DNA from 2 places in the Nocardiopsis sp. SBT366 genome. Region 1 is predicted to be linked to the other one. Evidence: predicted binding sites of a transcription regulator. Region 1 holds the regulator's gene; the other holds the start of a gene.

Region 1 (7,839 bases):
AGCCGGGTGAACCCCTCGACGTCGAACGTGTCGTCCTCGCGTAGGAACTTCAGCAGGTTGATCGAGGCCAGGTTGCAGGACGAGTCGTCCAGACTGAGGTACTCACTGCAGGGATTGCTCGCGCTGATGCGGCCGGTCTCGGGGTTGGTGTGCCAGTCCTGGATGGTGCCGTCGTACTGGATGCCCGGGTCCGCGCACTCCCACGCGGCGGCGGCCATGCGGTGGAAGAGCTCCTTGGCGTCGACGGTGGCGATGACCTCGCCCGTGGTGCGGGAGGTCAGGCCGAACCCGGAGCCGGTCTCCACCGCGCGCATGAACGCGTCGGACACGCGGACGGAGTTGTTGGCGTTCTGGTACTGGACGCTGAACATGTCGTCGCCGCCCAGGTCGACGTCGAAGCCCGCGTCCCGGAGCGCGCGGATCTTGAGCTCCTCGCGCGCCTTGGCCCCGACGAACTCCTCGATGTCGGGGTGGTCCACGTCGAGCACCACCATCTTGGCCGCCCGGCGGGTGGCGCCGCCGGACTTGATGGTCCCGGCGGAGGCGTCGGCGCCGCGCATGAAGGAGACCGGCCCCGAGGCGGAGCCCCCGGAGGACAGCAGCTCCCTGCTGGAGCGGATGCGCGACAGGTTCACCCCCGCGCCGGAGCCGCCCTTGAAGATGAGCCCCTCCTCCTTGTACCACTCCAGGATCGACTCCATGGTGTCCTCCACGGAGAGGATGAAGCACGCGGAGACCTGGGCCCTGGAGGTGGTGCCGACGTTGAACCAGACCGGGGAGTTGAAGCTGAAGAGCTGGTGGGCCAGGGCGTACTTGAGTTCGTGGTCGAAGACCTCGGCGTCCTGGTCCGAGGCGAAGTAGCCGTGTTCGCGGCCGGTTCTGGTGTAGACGCCGACGACGCGGTCGATGAGCTGTCTGAGGCTCGACTCGCGCTCGGGAGTGCCGACGGCCCCCCGGAAGTACTTGCTCGTCACGATCTGGGTGGCGTTCACCGACCAGGTGACGGGGAACTCGACGCCGTGCTGCTCGAAGTTGACGGTGCCGTCGCGCCAGTTGGTCATGACGACGTCGCGGAGTTCCCATTCGAGGGTGTCGTACGGATGGACGCCCTCGGTGGTGTTGACCCGGCCGATCGTCAGGCCCTTGCCCCGGCGCCTGGTCGTGCCGTTCGTCCTTCGCGTCATGGCGACCTCTCCCCCGAAGGTCATGCGCGGACCCGGCGGTGACCGCGCGGACGTTCATGTGTGTTCGGGGTGGTGCGGAAGGCACGGTCTCGGCCGGGCTTTCCACCCACCATGCGGCGGTCGCCGGGGTTACCCGGTGGTGTCGACCGCGGGCTCCCCCTCGCGGTCCTCCCGCAGGCTCGCGATCTCGGCCTCGAAGTCGGCGAGGCTCTCGAACCCACGGTAGACGCTCGCGAAGTGCAGGTAGGCGACCTCGTCCAGGTCACGCATGGGACCCAGGATGGCAAGGCCGATCTCGTGGGCGGGCACCTCGGCCACACCCCGGCCGCGGATCTCCTCCTCGACCCGCTGGCCGAGTTTGGCGAGGGCGTCCTCGGAGACGGGGCGGCCCTGGCAGGCGCGGCGCACCCCGGCGATGATCTTGGTGCGGCTGAAGGGTTCGGTGACCCCGGACCGCTTGGCCACCATCAGCAGGACGGTCTCCTGCGTGGTGAAGCGTCGCTCACAGACGGGGCAGGTCCTGCGGCGCCGGATGGCCGCGCCGTCGTCGGTGGACCTGCTGTCGATCACCCTGGTGTCCGGATGACGGCAGAACGGACAGTGCATCCCGGTTCACCTGGCTTTCCTGTACCCGACCAACAACCCTGGAGGTCTACTTAACCACAACTTATTGACCACAGCCCCCATGTCAACACCAGATGTTGTGGTCGAACCTAGGCGCTGGGGCGGACACCCGCAACCCTGCCGACGGCGTGTCCCCAAACCCTGGAACAGGGGCGGCCGAGGAACGGGGTTCGAGGAGGTGGAAACGGGGATGTGCGGCTCCGGGAGCCGAATCCAAGGATAAGGGGGCGCGGGCGCGCGGCTCGACGCCCGCCACACCTCGGCGCCGACCGAATTCCCCCCTCTCCCGCGAGCACGGAGTGGCGGCGGGGCACGGCGAGACGAACCCCATACCGGATCGCACATTCCCCGGACAACGGCCACGGCGCGCGTGTACACACATAAGTCCGGACCCCCGGAAATCGGGGCGCGAAAACACAATGCGAAATCCCCACGCGCCCTCGTCCACACGTTCTCGAACGCTTGTTTGATATCACCGTGTGCAACGACTAAAGTTGACCTTGATTTCACACCGGCTTCGCCGTCCGGTCCGCGTGGCCGATCCGGCCACACACAGGCCCTGACCGAACCGAACACCGAGGAGGCCCGGCCGTGCCGGAGGAGAACCCCGGAGCCGTCGGCTCCGGACCCACCACCGTTCTTTCGCCCGTCGGCGACCCGGGCCCGTCCGGGTCCGACACCCCCAAGCTCACCGCACGTCAGCAGAGTGTCCTCAACTGCATCCAGCGCTACGTCCGGGAACGGGGGTACCCGCCGTCCATCCGGGAGATCGGCGACACGGTCGGCCTGTCCAGCCCCTCCAGCGTGGCGCACCAGCTCAAGGTGCTCCAGCGCAAGGGCTACCTGCACCGGGACCAGAACCGGCCGCGCGCCGTGGAGCTGCGCACCCCGGGCCGCGAGGCCTCCCAGACCCTCACCCAGGAGGAGCTCACCGCCGACTCCACCCGGGCGGCCTCGGTGCCGCTGGTCGGTCGGATCGCCGCCGGTGGCCCGATCCTGGCCGAGGAGGCCGTGGAGGACGTCCTGGCGCTGCCGCGCCAGCTGGTCGGCGAGGGCCGTCTGTTCATGCTCACGGTGGTCGGTGACTCCATGATCGACGCCGCGATCACCGATGGTGACCTGGTGGTGGTCCGTCAGCAGCAGACCGCCGAGAACGGTGACATCGTCGCGGCGATGCTGGACGACGAGGCCACCGTCAAGGTGCTGCGCCGGGAGCCGGACGGGCACGTGTGGCTGATGCCGCGCAACGACGCCTACGACCCCATCCAGGGAGACGAGGCCACCATCCTCGGCAAGGTCGTCACGGTCATGCGCCGGGTCTGAGCCCAGGTCCCCGAGCCGGGGGTGGTGGGCGTGCCGATACGCTGAGGGTGTGTCGACACCTGCCTCCGCCCCCGTGTCCCCTTCCCCGAGCCGACCCCGCGCCGCCCTGGCCTCGGCCCTGGTCGCCGGGGCCCTGCTGGTCTCCGCCTGCGCGCCCAGCGACGGCGACGGGCCCGCGCTGCCCGGTGCGGCCGGGCAGGAGCGCGAGGTCTCCTTCGAGGGTGGCGGGTTCACGGTGCCGGGCACCTTCACCGCTCCCTCCGGCGCCGGTGAGGGCTCCGTCCCGGGGGTGCTCATCGTCTCCGGCAGCGGTCCCACCGACCGGGACGGCAACGGCGCCGCGCGCCCGGAGGCCAACACCAACCTGAACCTCGCCCGGGTGCTGAGCGGTGCGGGTGCCGCTTCGCTGCGCTACGACAAGTTCGGCAGCGCGGACCCGGCGGACATGAGCGAGGCCGAGGAGGAGGCCCTCGACCAGCCGGTCGACCCCCTCGTCTTCGACCGGCAGATGGCCGCCGCCTACACGGAGCTGGTCGCCCAGCCCGAGGTGGACCCCGAGCGCACGGTCATCCTGGGCCACAGTGAGGGTGCCCTGTACGCGCTGCGCGCCCACGAACTCCTCGACGCCGAACCCGCGCTGGTGCTGGCCGCTCCGCCGGGCACCCGCATGCTGGACCTCATCGACCGCCAGGTGTCCGAGCAGATCCGCACCGCCGAGGCCCAGGGCGGCGTCGGCGAGGTGACCGCGGCGCAGATGCTCTCGGACCTGCGGGCGGGCCGGGCCGCCGTGCGCGCGGGCGGGGAGCTGCCCGAGAGCGACGCCACGGGGTTGTTCGACGAGAACAGCGCGGACTACCTGACCTGGATCGACTCCTTCGACCCCGTGGAACTGGCCGAGGGCCTGCCCGGGGACACCCCGGTGCTGGTCCTGTGGGGCGACCAGGACGCCCAGGTGAACGAGGAGGAGGTCGACCGGCTCATGACCGGCCTGGACGGCGCCGAGCGGGTGGACCTGTCGGGGGTCGACCACATCCTGCGCGAGTACGACGACTCCCCCGGGGCCGCCGCCCTCGACGCGGACCGTGCCTTCTCCCCCGACGTCACCCCGGCGCTGGAGGGGTTCCTCGACGGTCTCTGGTAGCCGACCCGGAACGATCCGCTAGTCGTCCGCGGGTGCGGGCAGCTCGTCGACGACGGCGCGGGCGAGGAGCTCGGCCTCCTCGGCGGCGGCCTCACCGTCCATGGAACCGATCGCGTCGTAGTCGGTGGCGGCGGTGTAGCAGGACTCCACGTACAGGTTGGAGACCCGCACACCCACGCATCCCACTTCGAAGGCGCCGTCCTCGACCCACGTGAGCGCCTCGTCCCCCAGGCCCTCCACGGGCTGGGTGTCGTTCTCCCCGGCGGTGGAGCGCAGGGTCTCGGCGGCGGTCTCCACGCCACCCTCGACCGGGGCGGCGACCAGGACGAGGGTGGCGGCGGACGGCACGGAGGCGCCCGCTCCCTCGGGAGTGGCCCAGCGGCACTGCCAGCCCGCCCCGAAGGGGTCCTGGCCGGTGCCGACGGTCTCCTCGATCTCACTCTCGTAGCCGGGCACCGACTCCTCGAGGGTCTCGGTCTCACCGATCCCGCACTCGGGCGCGGCCTCGAACTCGCCCAGTTCCACACTGTCGCGCAGCAGGTACCAGGTGAGCCATGCGGCGAGCGCCAGCACGGCCAGGATCAGGACGACGAGGAGGGTGACGGCCAGTCCCCGGCTCTGCGGCGGGGTGGCTCCGGGGTCCTCCGACTGCGCGAAGGCGGGCGGGGGCCCGGAGTGGGGGGTGCTCACAGGGCCTCTCCCAGCTGTTCGGCGAAGGCGACGACGGTCTCGCTGGCGCGGTCGTAGGACACGGGGTCGTCCTCGTCCATGGCGCTGTAGGAGACGCGGACCAGCAGGTTGTCGCTGTGGAAGGCGAGTTCGGCGGTACCGGGGACCTGGCCGCGCCAGACCTCCGCCTCGGCGCCGGATCCCAGGACCACGGAACGACCGCGAGCCGGGGCCATCGCGGTCTGGGCCCGGGAGGCGGACTCGTCGCCGGTCACGGCCGGTTCGGCGGAGGCGTCGGTGAAGCGCGCGGACAGGTCCACCCGCAGCACACCCTGCTCCTCGGCGTCGAGTCCGGCCGTGGTCCACACGCACTCGGTGCCCTCGCCGCCCGCGAGGGGGCCGCCGTCGTCCGTTTCCAGGACGGCACCGGGCAGCGCCTCGGTGATCGCCTCCTCCGGGACCACGCCGCACGGTGGCGCCGTGGTGTGGGCGTCACCGCCCCGGGGTTGGTCCGGGTCGTTCCCCGTGAACCAGAGACCGCCTCCGACGGCGGCGGCGGAGACCGCCACCGTGCCCGTCACCACGATCGCCGCCCGCACCCAGGGTCTGGGTCCGGAACCCGTCGCAGAGCCCACCCGGCCACCGCCTCCCAATCAGTTGTCACGCCCAAGGTAGAGGGCGGTGGTCGCCAGCGCGACCACCGCCCCGTGCGACGGATCAACCGACGACGATGTTCACCAGCTTGGGCGCGCGGACGATCACCTTGCGCACGGTCTTGTCACCGATGAAGCTCTGGGCCTTCTCCGAGGCCAGGGCCAGGCGCTCCAGCTCGGCGGCGTCGATGTCGGGGGACACCGACAGCTTGTCGCGGACCTTGCTCTGCACCTGCACCACGCAGGTGACGGACTCCTGGACCAGCAGCGCCGGGTCGGCCTCGGGCCAGTTGCCGACGGCCACCGAGCCGCTGTGGCCCAGCTTCTCCCAGCCCTCCTCCGCGACGTAGGGCGCGAACAGGGACAGGGCGACGGCCACGAACTCAGCGGCCTCACGGACGGCCGGGTCGGCGGCGCCGGGACCGGAGTCGATCGCCTTGCGGGCGGCCGAGACCAGCTCCATGCAGCGGGCGATGGCGACGTTGAAGCGCTTGTCCTCGACCAGGGCGGTGATCTGGTCGATGGAGCGGTGCGTGAAGCGCCGCAGATCGGTGTCGCCTGTGGAGAGGTCCGTTCCGGGAGTGCTGCCCGCACCGGCCTCACTCATCACCCGATAGGCGCGGTTGAGGAACTTCTGCGCGGCGACCACGGACACGTCCGCCCAGTCCACGTCCTCCTCGGGCGGGGAGGCGAAGAGCATGGTCAGCCGGACCGCGTCCACACCGTAGGCGTCGATCTCCCTGCCCAGGTCCACGCCGTTGCCCAGCGACTTGGACATCGCCCGGCCCTCGTTGATGACCTGGCCCTGGTTGGTCAGACGGCGGAAGGGCTCGGTGAAGCCGACCATGCCCATGTCGTACAGGACCTTGGTGAAGAAGCGCGCGTACAGCAGGTGCAGCGTCGCGTGCTCCTTGCCGCCGATGTAGTGGTCGACGGGGCCCCACTTGTTCACCTCGTCGGTGTCGAAGGGGGCCGTGTCCAGGTGCGAGGAGATGTAGCGGAGGAAGTACCAGGACGAGTCCACGAAGGTGTCCATGGTGTCGGTGTCGCGCTCGGCCGGACCGCCGCAGGACGGGCAGTCCACGTGCAGCCACTCCTTGGCGGCGGCCAGCGGAGAGATGCCCTTGGGGGCCAGCTCGGCGCCCTGGAGGTCGGGCAGGGTGACCGGCAGCTGCTCGTCGGGGACGGCCACCTCGCCGCAGGAGGGGCAGTGGACGATCGGGATCGGGGTACCCCAGTAGCGCTGGCGGGACAGCAGCCAGTCGCGCAGGCGGAAGTTGACCGTGGCGTCGCCGGTGCCGCGCTCGCTCAGGATGCCGATGATGCGCTCGATGGCGTCGGTCTTGGTCAGGCCGTCGAGGGGGCCGGAGTCGCGCAGGACGCCCTCGCCCGCGGCGGCGACGCCGGTCTCGGCGGGGTCGGCCTCGCCGGTCTCGACCACGACCCGCACGGGCAGGTCGAAGGCGAGGGCGAAGTCGAGGTCGCGCTGGTCGTGGGCGGGCACCGCCATGACGGCGCCGTGGCCGTAGCCGGCCAGTACGTAGTCGGCGGCCCAGACGGGCATGCGCTCGCCGTTGACCGGGTTGACGGCGTAGCGGCCCAGGAACACGCCGGTCTTGGGACGCTCGGTCGTCTGGCGTTCGATGTCGGAGAGCTTGGCGACCTCGGAACGGTAGTCCTCGAAGGCCTCGCGCTGCTCGGGCGCGCACAGCTCCGCGGCCAGGTCGGCGTCGGCTGCCACCACGAAGAAGGTGGCGCCGTAGAGGGTGTCGGGCCGGGTCGTGTAGACGGTGACCGGCTCGTCGCGGCCCTCGATCTCGAAGCGCACGTCGGCGCCGGTGGAGCGGCCGATCCAGTTGCGCTGCATGGCCAGGATCTCGTCCGGCCAGCGGCCGCCGTCCAGCTGGTCCATGTCGTCCAGCAGACGCTGGGCGTAGTCGGTGATCTTGAAGTACCACTGGTTGAGGGCGCGGCGCTCGACGTCGGCTCCGCAGCGCTCACACCTGCCCTGCACGACCTGCTCGTTGGCGAGCACGGTCTGGTCCTGGGGGCACCAGTTGACCAGGCCGTCCTTGCGGTAGGCCAGCCCGCGTTCGAAGAAGCGGGTGAACAGCCACTGGTTCCACTTGTAGTACTCGGGGTCGCTCGTGTGCAGACGGTGCGACCAGTCCAGGGCCAGGCCGTAGCGGCGCATCGAGGAGGCCTGGGTCTCGATGTTGGCGTACGTCCACTTGTAGGGGTGGTC
Region 2 (7,839 bases), on a different contig from region 1:
CGGGCCCTGGTGGATCGTGGCCTGGCCGACCCCGAGCGCCTGGCGATCCGGGGCCCGAGCGCGGGCGGCCTCACCGCCCTGCTCGCCCTGACCGGTGACACCTTCGCCTGCGGGGTGTCGTACTTCGGTGTCGCGGACCTGCTGGGCCTGGTCAAGACCACCCACGACTTCGAGTCACGTTTCACGGACACGCTGGTCGGGACCCTGCCGGGGTTCGTGGAGACCTACCGGGAGCGGTCGCCGATCAACCGGATCAGTGAGATCGGGGTCCCCGTCCTCCTGCTCCAGGGGTTGGAGGACAAGGTGGTCACCCCGGACCAGGCGAGCCGCATGGCCGTTGGGCTGAGCAGGCGCCAGGTGCCCCACGCGCTGCTGGAGTTCGAGGGTGAGGCGCACGGATTCCGGTCCGAGGCCGCGCGCGTGCGCTCCCTGGAGGCGGAGCTGGCCTTCTACGCGGGAGTGTTCGGTTTCGCGCCGGACGTGGCCCCGCTGGAACTCACCACCGATCCCCCCGAACCGCGCGCAGAGGAACCGGAGGTCGACATCCCCGTCGCGGAGCAGCTTCCCGAGGTGACCCCGGAGGCCGGTGTGACCGCCGGGACCGGTGAGCCCGTGGTCAGGGAGCACACGGAGCCGTCCTGAGCCCCCGAGGAGCTCGACCGGTGCGGGAGTGCCTGGTCGGGCCTGATCAGACCCGCGGGGTGTTCGCCGCCGCCCTGCCGGGGTGGGGCCCGTCAGGGAGCCGTGCGCACACGGCCACCTCGGCGATCACCGGTCGAGGCGGGCCAACAGGTGGGCGTCAAGGAAGCCCCGCTCGGAGGCCGGATCATGGATGAGCCGGGCGACCACGGTGAGACCAGCCTCGGCCAGCAGTTCGGCGAACCGTTCCACAGGCCAGCTGTGGGCGGGGGTCACCTTGTGGTCGAAGCGAACCGGCTCGGGTCCGTCGGTGGCGAAGAACGAGACCAGGAGCAGACCCCCGGGCGCCAGGACCCGCACCTGCTCGTCCAGGAGCGCCGGCAGTTCCCCGGGCGGGGTGTGGATCACGGAGTAGTGGGCCAGAACACCGCCGAGCGCGCCGTCCTCGACCGGCAGGGTCTCCATCCGCGCCTGCTCGAACCGCAGGGACGGGTACGTCCGCCGTGCGTGGTCGACCATGGCGGAGGAGAGGTCCAGCCCGAAGGCGTCCAGACCCAGTTCGCGCAGCATGGCCGTCAGGTGTCCGGGCCCACACCCGACGTCGGCCGCCAGCGGGTTCCCCGTCCCGCGCACCAGTTCGGCGAAGGTGCCGATCATGTTCCGCGAGAACGGCTGTGACTCCAACCGTCCCGCGAACATCGACGCGTACAGCTCGACGACCCCGTCGTAGGCGGCCCTGGTCTCTTCCTGGTGTTCCGTCACAGAAGAGGAAGCTAGCATCCGCGTGCGTGCACGGCGCCCGGGGCCGAAGCGGCCCTGCCCGCCTGCGGCCCGGGTGGGGCAGAGTTGGCTGAGTGGGCGCTAGAGGTCGGGGTGGTCCGGGTCGGCCTCCAGGCCTTCCTGTTCCATCTCCTCGCGGACGATGCGGTAGGACAGGCCCCCCGGGTAGCCCTTGCGTGCCAGGACGCCCAGGGCACGGCGGATGCGGGCCTCCTTCTCCCTGCTTCGGCTCCCGCGCAGGCTCTTGCGGGCCAGCACGCGGGCGGCCTCCTGCTCGTCCTCGTCACTGACCTCGGCGACCGCCTCACGGACGGTCTCCTCCTCCACCCCCCGGGTGCGCAGCTCCTGGGTCAGGGCACGGCGGGACAGGTGCCTGCCGTACTGCCGGGAGGTGACCCAGGCCTGGGCGAAGGCGGCGTCGTCGATCAGTCCGGCCTCATCGAGGCCGTTGAGGACCCCCTCCACCACCTCGTCCGGGTACTCCCTGCGGTGCAGGGAGCGCTCCAGCTGGGCGCGGGTGCGCGGGGAGTGGGTGAGCATCCGCAGGACCAGGTTCCTGGCCTTGTTCTCGAGGTCCGCTCCGGGCTGCCCGCCCGGAGCGGTCTCCTCGTCGGCGCTCACCGGATCGGCCTCGGCCGGTCCGGTGCGGTCGGGTGACCGGCGCCGCTCACGCATCCGGGGCGGCGGCCTTGGTGGTCTTGGCCGCGACGCGCTTGGCCGGGGCCTTGGGCTCCTCGGCCTTGACCGGGTCGGCCTTGGGCTCGGCGGGGCTGGAGGCGCTGGAGGCGCTGTCGTCACCCTGTCCGGGGATGCCCAGCTTCTCCTTGATCTTCTTCTCGATCTCCTTGGCCACGTCCACGTTCTCGCGCAGGAAGTTGCGGGCGTTCTCCTTGCCCTGCCCGAGCTGGGTGCCGTCGTAGGTGTACCAGGCGCCGGACTTGCGCACGATGGCGTGCTCGACGCCCAGGTCGATGAGGCTGCCCTCGCGGGAGACGCCGACACCGTAGAGGATGTCGAACTCCGCCTGCTTGAAGGGCGGAGCGACCTTGTTCTTGACGACCTTGACGCGGGTGCGGTTGCCGACCGCGTCGGTGCCGTCCTTGAGCGTCTCGATGCGGCGCACGTCCAGGCGGACCGAGGCGTAGAACTTCAGCGCCTTGCCACCGGTGGTGGTCTCCGGCGAGCCGAACATGACGCCGACCTTCTCGCGGAGCTGGTTGATGAAGATCGCGGTGGTGCCGGTGGTGTGCAGGGCACCGGCGATCTTGCGCAGCGCCTGGGACATGAGCCGGGCCTGGAGGCCGACGTGGCTGTCGCCCATCTCGCCCTCGATCTCGGCGCGGGGCACCAGGGCCGCCACGGAGTCGATCACGATGATCGAGACGGCGCCGGAGCGGATGAGCATGTCGACGATCTCCAGCGCCTGCTCACCGGTGTCCGGCTGCGACAGGAGGAGGTTGTCGGTGTCGACGCCGATCTTCTTGGCGTACTCGGGGTCGAGCGCGTGCTCGGCGTCGACGAAGGCGGCGATGCCGCCCATCTTCTGGGCGCTGGCCACCGCGTGCAGGGCGACGGTGGTCTTACCGCTGGACTCGGGGCCGTAGATCTCGACGACCCGGCCCTTGGGCAGGCCTCCGATGCCCAGGGCGACGTCCAGCGCGATGGCGCCGGTGGGGATCGCCTCGATCGGCGGACGGTCGTCGTCCCCCAGCCGCATGACGGAGCCCTTGCCGAACTGCCGCTCGATCTGCGCGAGCGCTGTTTCGAGAGCCTTGTCTCGGTCTCCAGATGCCACGGGATTCCCCTGTTGGGTTGATGCCTTTTTCTTCATGATGCGCATGACGCTACGCGGTCGCTACGACAATCGCGACGCTCGACGTCCGCCCACCGAGAACCCAGAGTACCCGAACTCATGTTCGAAATCCGGTACGAACCCCTGGCGTCCCGGTTTTTACGTGTGCTTGGGGAAGGTCGGCTCAGCGGACGGAGGCGGGAAGGTCGAACGCGTCACACACGGCCCGCCACACCTCCTTGGCCGAGGTCCCGTCGGCCAGCGCCTGGTTGACCGTGCGGGAGCCGAGCTTCTCGATGACGTAGTCCTTGGCCAGGCTGTCCGCGTAGGCCTCGCCGAACTGGGCGTGCATGTTGTGCCAGAAAACAGTGAGTCTCATCGGCCCCAGTATGGGTGACCGGAGGGAGCCGCTGGGCCTCGTCCACAGGACGAGTTCCGCCGGTCCGCGGTCCCGGGTGTCCTGCGGCGATCTGTCGGACCCCTTGGGCAGACTGGTGCGATGAGCGGAGCGACCGATCCCCTGGCACCCTTCGGCACGGCGACCCGGGCCTGGTTCGGTCGGGCCTTCCCGGACGGGCCCACGGCCGCACAGACCGAGGCCTGGCGGACGGTCGCCTCCGGCAGGGACACGCTGGTGGTGGCGCCGACCGGGTCGGGCAAGACGCTGTCGGCCTTCCTGTGGTCCCTGGACCGGCTCACCCACGCCCCGGTGCCGACGGATCGCTCGAAGCGCTGCCGGGTCCTGTACGTGTCGCCGCTCAAGGCGCTGGCTGTGGACGTGGAGCGCAACCTCCGCCAGCCGCTCGCGGGGATCGCCGCGGCCGCCGAGGGCGGTGGGGAGGTCCTGTCACCGGTCACCGTGGGGGTGCGCACCGGCGACACCCCCGCCCAGGAGCGGCGCCGGATGGCGACCCACCCCCCGGACGTCCTCATCACCACGCCCGAGTCCCTCTTCCTCGTCCTGACCTCCAGGGCCCGTGAGGGCCTCTCCGGGGTGGAGACGGTCATCGTGGACGAGGTGCACGCCCTGGCCGGGACCAAGCGCGGCGCCCACCTGGCGCTGAGCCTGGAGCGCCTGTCCGCCCTGGTGGACCGCCCGGCCCAGCGGATCGGCCTGTCCGCCACGGTGCGTCCGCGGGAGACCGTCGCCGCCTACCTGAGCGGCACCGGTGGGGGATCCGCCGGAACCGGTGGCGCCGTGATCGTGGCGCCGCCGGACACCCCCCGCATGGACCTGCGCGTGGAGGCGTCCGTACCCGACCTCGACGAACCCGGGAGCCCGGCCGCCACGGCCGAGGGCCTGCCCCCGGACCCGCGCGCGGGCAACACCATGAGCCGGGGCTCGGTCTGGCCGCACATGGAGCGCCGGGTGCTGGATCTGGTCGAGGCCAACCGCTCCACCATCGTGTTCACCAACGGCCGTCGCACCGCCGAGAAGCTGTGCGCCCGGCTCAACGACCTCCACGCCGAACGCGTCGACGGCGGCCTCCCCGACGAGGAGGTGGCCGCGCAGGTGATCGGCCAGTCCGAGCAGAGCCGGGGCGGTGACCCGGTGATCGCGCGCGCCCACCACGGGTCCGTGTCCAAGGCCGAGCGGGAGCTCATCGAGGACGACCTCAAGGCGGGGCGGCTGCGGTGTGTGGTGGCCACCTCCAGCCTCGAACTCGGGGTGGACATGGGGGCGGTGGACCTGGTGGTGCAGGTGGCCGCTCCCCCGTCGGTGGCCAGTGGCCTCCAGCGGGTCGGCCGCGCGGGCCACCAGGTGGGTGAGACCTCCCGCGGGGTGTTCCTTCCGCAGTACCGGGGCGACCTGCTGGCGACCACCGTGGTGACCGAACGCATGCGCGCGGGCGGGATCGAACGGCTGGAGATGCCGCGCGACCCCCTGGACGTGTTGTCGCAGCAGGTCGTGGCCATGGTGGCGATGGACGACTGGACGGTGCCCGGGCTCGCCGCGCTGGTGCGACGCGCGGCGCCCTTCGCGGACCTGAGCGACGCGGTGCTGGAGTCGGTGCTGGACATGCTGTCCGGCCGCTACCCCTCGGACGAGTTCGCCGAGCTGCGCCCACGCCTGGTGTGGGACCGAGGCGAGGACGTGCTGCGGTCGCGGCCGGGCGCCCAGCGGCTGGCGGTGATCAGCGGCGGCACCATCCCCGACCGGGGCATGTACGGGGTGCACCTGGCCTCGGAGTCGACGAGCAGGGCACCGACCCGAGTCGGTGAGCTGGACGAGGAGATGGTGTACGAGTCGCGGGTGGGCGACGTGTTCGTGCTGGGCTCGACCTCGTGGCGGATCGAGGCGATCACCGCCGACCGCGTGATGGTCTCCCCCGCCCCCGGACGGCCGGGCCGGATGCCGTTCTGGAAGGCGGACGCGCTCGGACGCCCGGCCGAACTGGGCCGTGCGGTGGGCGCGATGACCCGTGAACTGGCCGAACGCGACCAGGTGGCAGGGCGTGAGCTGGCCACGGCCGCCGGGCTTGACGACTGGGCCGCCGACAACCTCGTGGAGTACGTGGCCGACCAACGTGAGGCGACCGGCAGCGTGCCGGACGACCGAACAGTGGTGATCGAGCGCTTCCGCGACCAGGTGGGCGACTGGAGGGCGGTGGTGCACTCACCGCTGGGGGCCCGGGTGCACGCGCCGTGGGCGCTGGCGATCGCCGGGCGGGCCCGGGAACGGTTCGGGACGGACGCCCAGGTGGTGCACGGTGACGACGGGATCGTGCTGCGGCTGCCGGACGTGGAGTCGGGCGGCATCCTGCGGGCGGGTGAGCTGGCCGACCTGGTGTCGTTGGACCCGGAGACCGTGGAGGCCGTGGTCACCGACGAGCTCACCGGGTCGGCGCTGTTCGCGTCCCGGTTCCGTGAGTGCGCCGCGCGGGCGCTGCTGTTGCCCCGGCAGCGCCCGGACCGGCGGATGCCGTTGTGGCAGCAGCGGTTGCGGGCCCAGCACCTGTTGTCGGTGGCGGGCCGCTACGGGTCGTTCCCGATCGTGTTGGAGACGGTGCGCGAGTGTCTGCGGGACGTGTTCGACGTGCCCGCGCTGGCGGAGGTGCTCACTGACGTCCGGGCGCGTCGGATGAGGGTGGTGGAGGTGGAGACCCCGCAGGCCTCGCCCTTCGCCCGGTCACTGCTGATGGAGTACACGGCGGCGTTCCTGTACGAGGGTGACGCCCCCGCCGCCGAGTTGCGCGCGCAGGCCCTCACCCTGGACGCGTCGCTGTTGGCGGACCTGCTGGGCAGCGCGGACCTGCGGGAGCTGCTGGACCCGGAGGTGGTGGAGCAGACCGACGCCCTGTTGCAGCGGACCGCCGCACCGGTGCGGGACTTGGAGGGTGCGGCCGACCTGTTGCGGGAGGTGGGGCCGCTGACCACCGCCGAGGCGGACGAGCGGGGTGCGCTGCGGGAGTGGCTGGCCGAGTTGGAGGGCGCCGGTCGCGTGGTGCGGATGCGGGTGGCCGGGGCCGAGCGGTGGTGCGCGGTGGAGGACACGGCCCGGCTCCGCGACGCCCTGGGTGCCGTGCCCCCGCCCGGGGTCCCGGAGGTGTTCCTGGAACCGGTGGCGGAGCCGGTGGTGGACCTGGTGTCGCGGTACGCGCGCACGCACGCGCCGTTCACCTCGGCGCAGGCGGCCGGGCGGCTGGGACTGGGCCGTGAGGTGGTGGAGGGCGCCCTGCGGGAGCTGTCCGGGCGCGGCAGGGTGGCCCGGGGCGGGTTCCGGCCCGGAGGCAGCGGTACCGAGTGGTGCGACGACGACGTGCTGCGCCGTCTGCGACGGGGTTCGGTCGCCCGGTTGCGCAGGGAGGTCGAGCCGGTCGAGCCCGGGGCGCTGGCCCGGTTCGCGCCGCTGTGGCAGCGGGCGGTTCCCGACGCGCGGCTGCGGGGACCCGACGCGGTGTTCGAGGCGGTGGAGTCGCTACGCGGTGCCCCGTTGGTGGCCTCGTCCCTGGAGTCGACGGTGCTGGCCGCCCGGGTGGAGGGTTACGCCCCCGTGGCCCTGGACTCGCTCACCCAGGCCGGGGAGGTCGTGTGGGCGGGGACCGGGGCGCTGCCGGGTGAGGACGGCTGGTTGACGCTGGTCCCGGCGGACGAGGCGTCACTGCTGCTGCCCGATCCCGTCCCGCCGGAGGAGGGCTCGCTCGCCGAGACCGTCCTGGGTGTGCTGCGGGAGGGCGGGGCGCTGTTCTTCCGGGACGTGTCCGACCGTGTCGCCCGTGCTCTGGGCGGGGCGGTGGTCTCCGACGCGGACCTGGTGGCGGCCGTGTGGCGGCTGGTGTGGGCGGGGTGCGTCACCAACGACACCCTGGCCCCGCTGCGTGCCGTGCTGGGGGCCGGCCCCGTCACGCGGCGCGGCTCCTCCCGGGCCAGGAGACGCCCGGTCATGCCCACGCGGTCCGGTCCTCCCACAGCTGCGGGTCGCTGGTCGGCCCTGCCGGCGCCCGACCCGGACCCGACCCGCCGCACGCTGGCTCGGGTGGAGGCGCGGCTCGAACGCGACGGGATCCTGCTCAAGGGACAGCAGGGTCGGGGCATCTCCTCGGACGAGTACCGGGTGCTGCGCTCCATGGAGGAGGCGGGTCGGGTACGCCGGGGCTACTTCGTGGAGGGGTTGGGCGGTGCGCAGT

What was found. Region 1 encodes LexA, which represses DNA repair genes until DNA is damaged. Its sites were predicted from a motif close to TCGAACANNTGTTCGA; they were not measured.
Region 2: a site for LexA is predicted at 3,324-3,339, ahead of recA (recombinase RecA). Genes of this name have one in related genera too.

Annotation. Positions count from the first base shown of each region.
Region 1 covers NZ_LAVM01000002.1:9,420-17,258, forward strand. The annotation lists gene ADX84_RS00820 (vitamin B12-dependent ribonucleotide reductase) at 1-1,184, opposite strand, end outside; gene nrdR (transcriptional regulator NrdR) at 1,314-1,790, opposite strand; gene lexA (transcriptional repressor LexA) at 2,400-3,131, shown strand; gene ADX84_RS00835 (alpha/beta fold hydrolase) at 3,181-4,272, shown strand; gene ADX84_RS00840 (hypothetical protein) at 4,291-4,962, opposite strand; gene ADX84_RS00845 (hypothetical protein) at 4,959-5,576, opposite strand; gene leuS (leucine--tRNA ligase) at 5,659-7,839, opposite strand, start outside.
Region 2 covers NZ_LAVM01000028.1:45,736-53,574, reverse strand. The annotation lists gene ADX84_RS11010 (prolyl oligopeptidase family serine peptidase) at 1-642, shown strand, start outside; gene ADX84_RS11005 (class I SAM-dependent methyltransferase) at 769-1,401, opposite strand; gene ADX84_RS11000 (regulatory protein RecX) at 1,501-2,094, opposite strand; gene recA (recombinase RecA) at 2,087-3,214, opposite strand; gene ADX84_RS25385 (DUF3046 domain-containing protein) at 3,396-3,590, opposite strand; gene ADX84_RS10990 (ATP-dependent helicase) at 3,711-7,839, shown strand, end outside.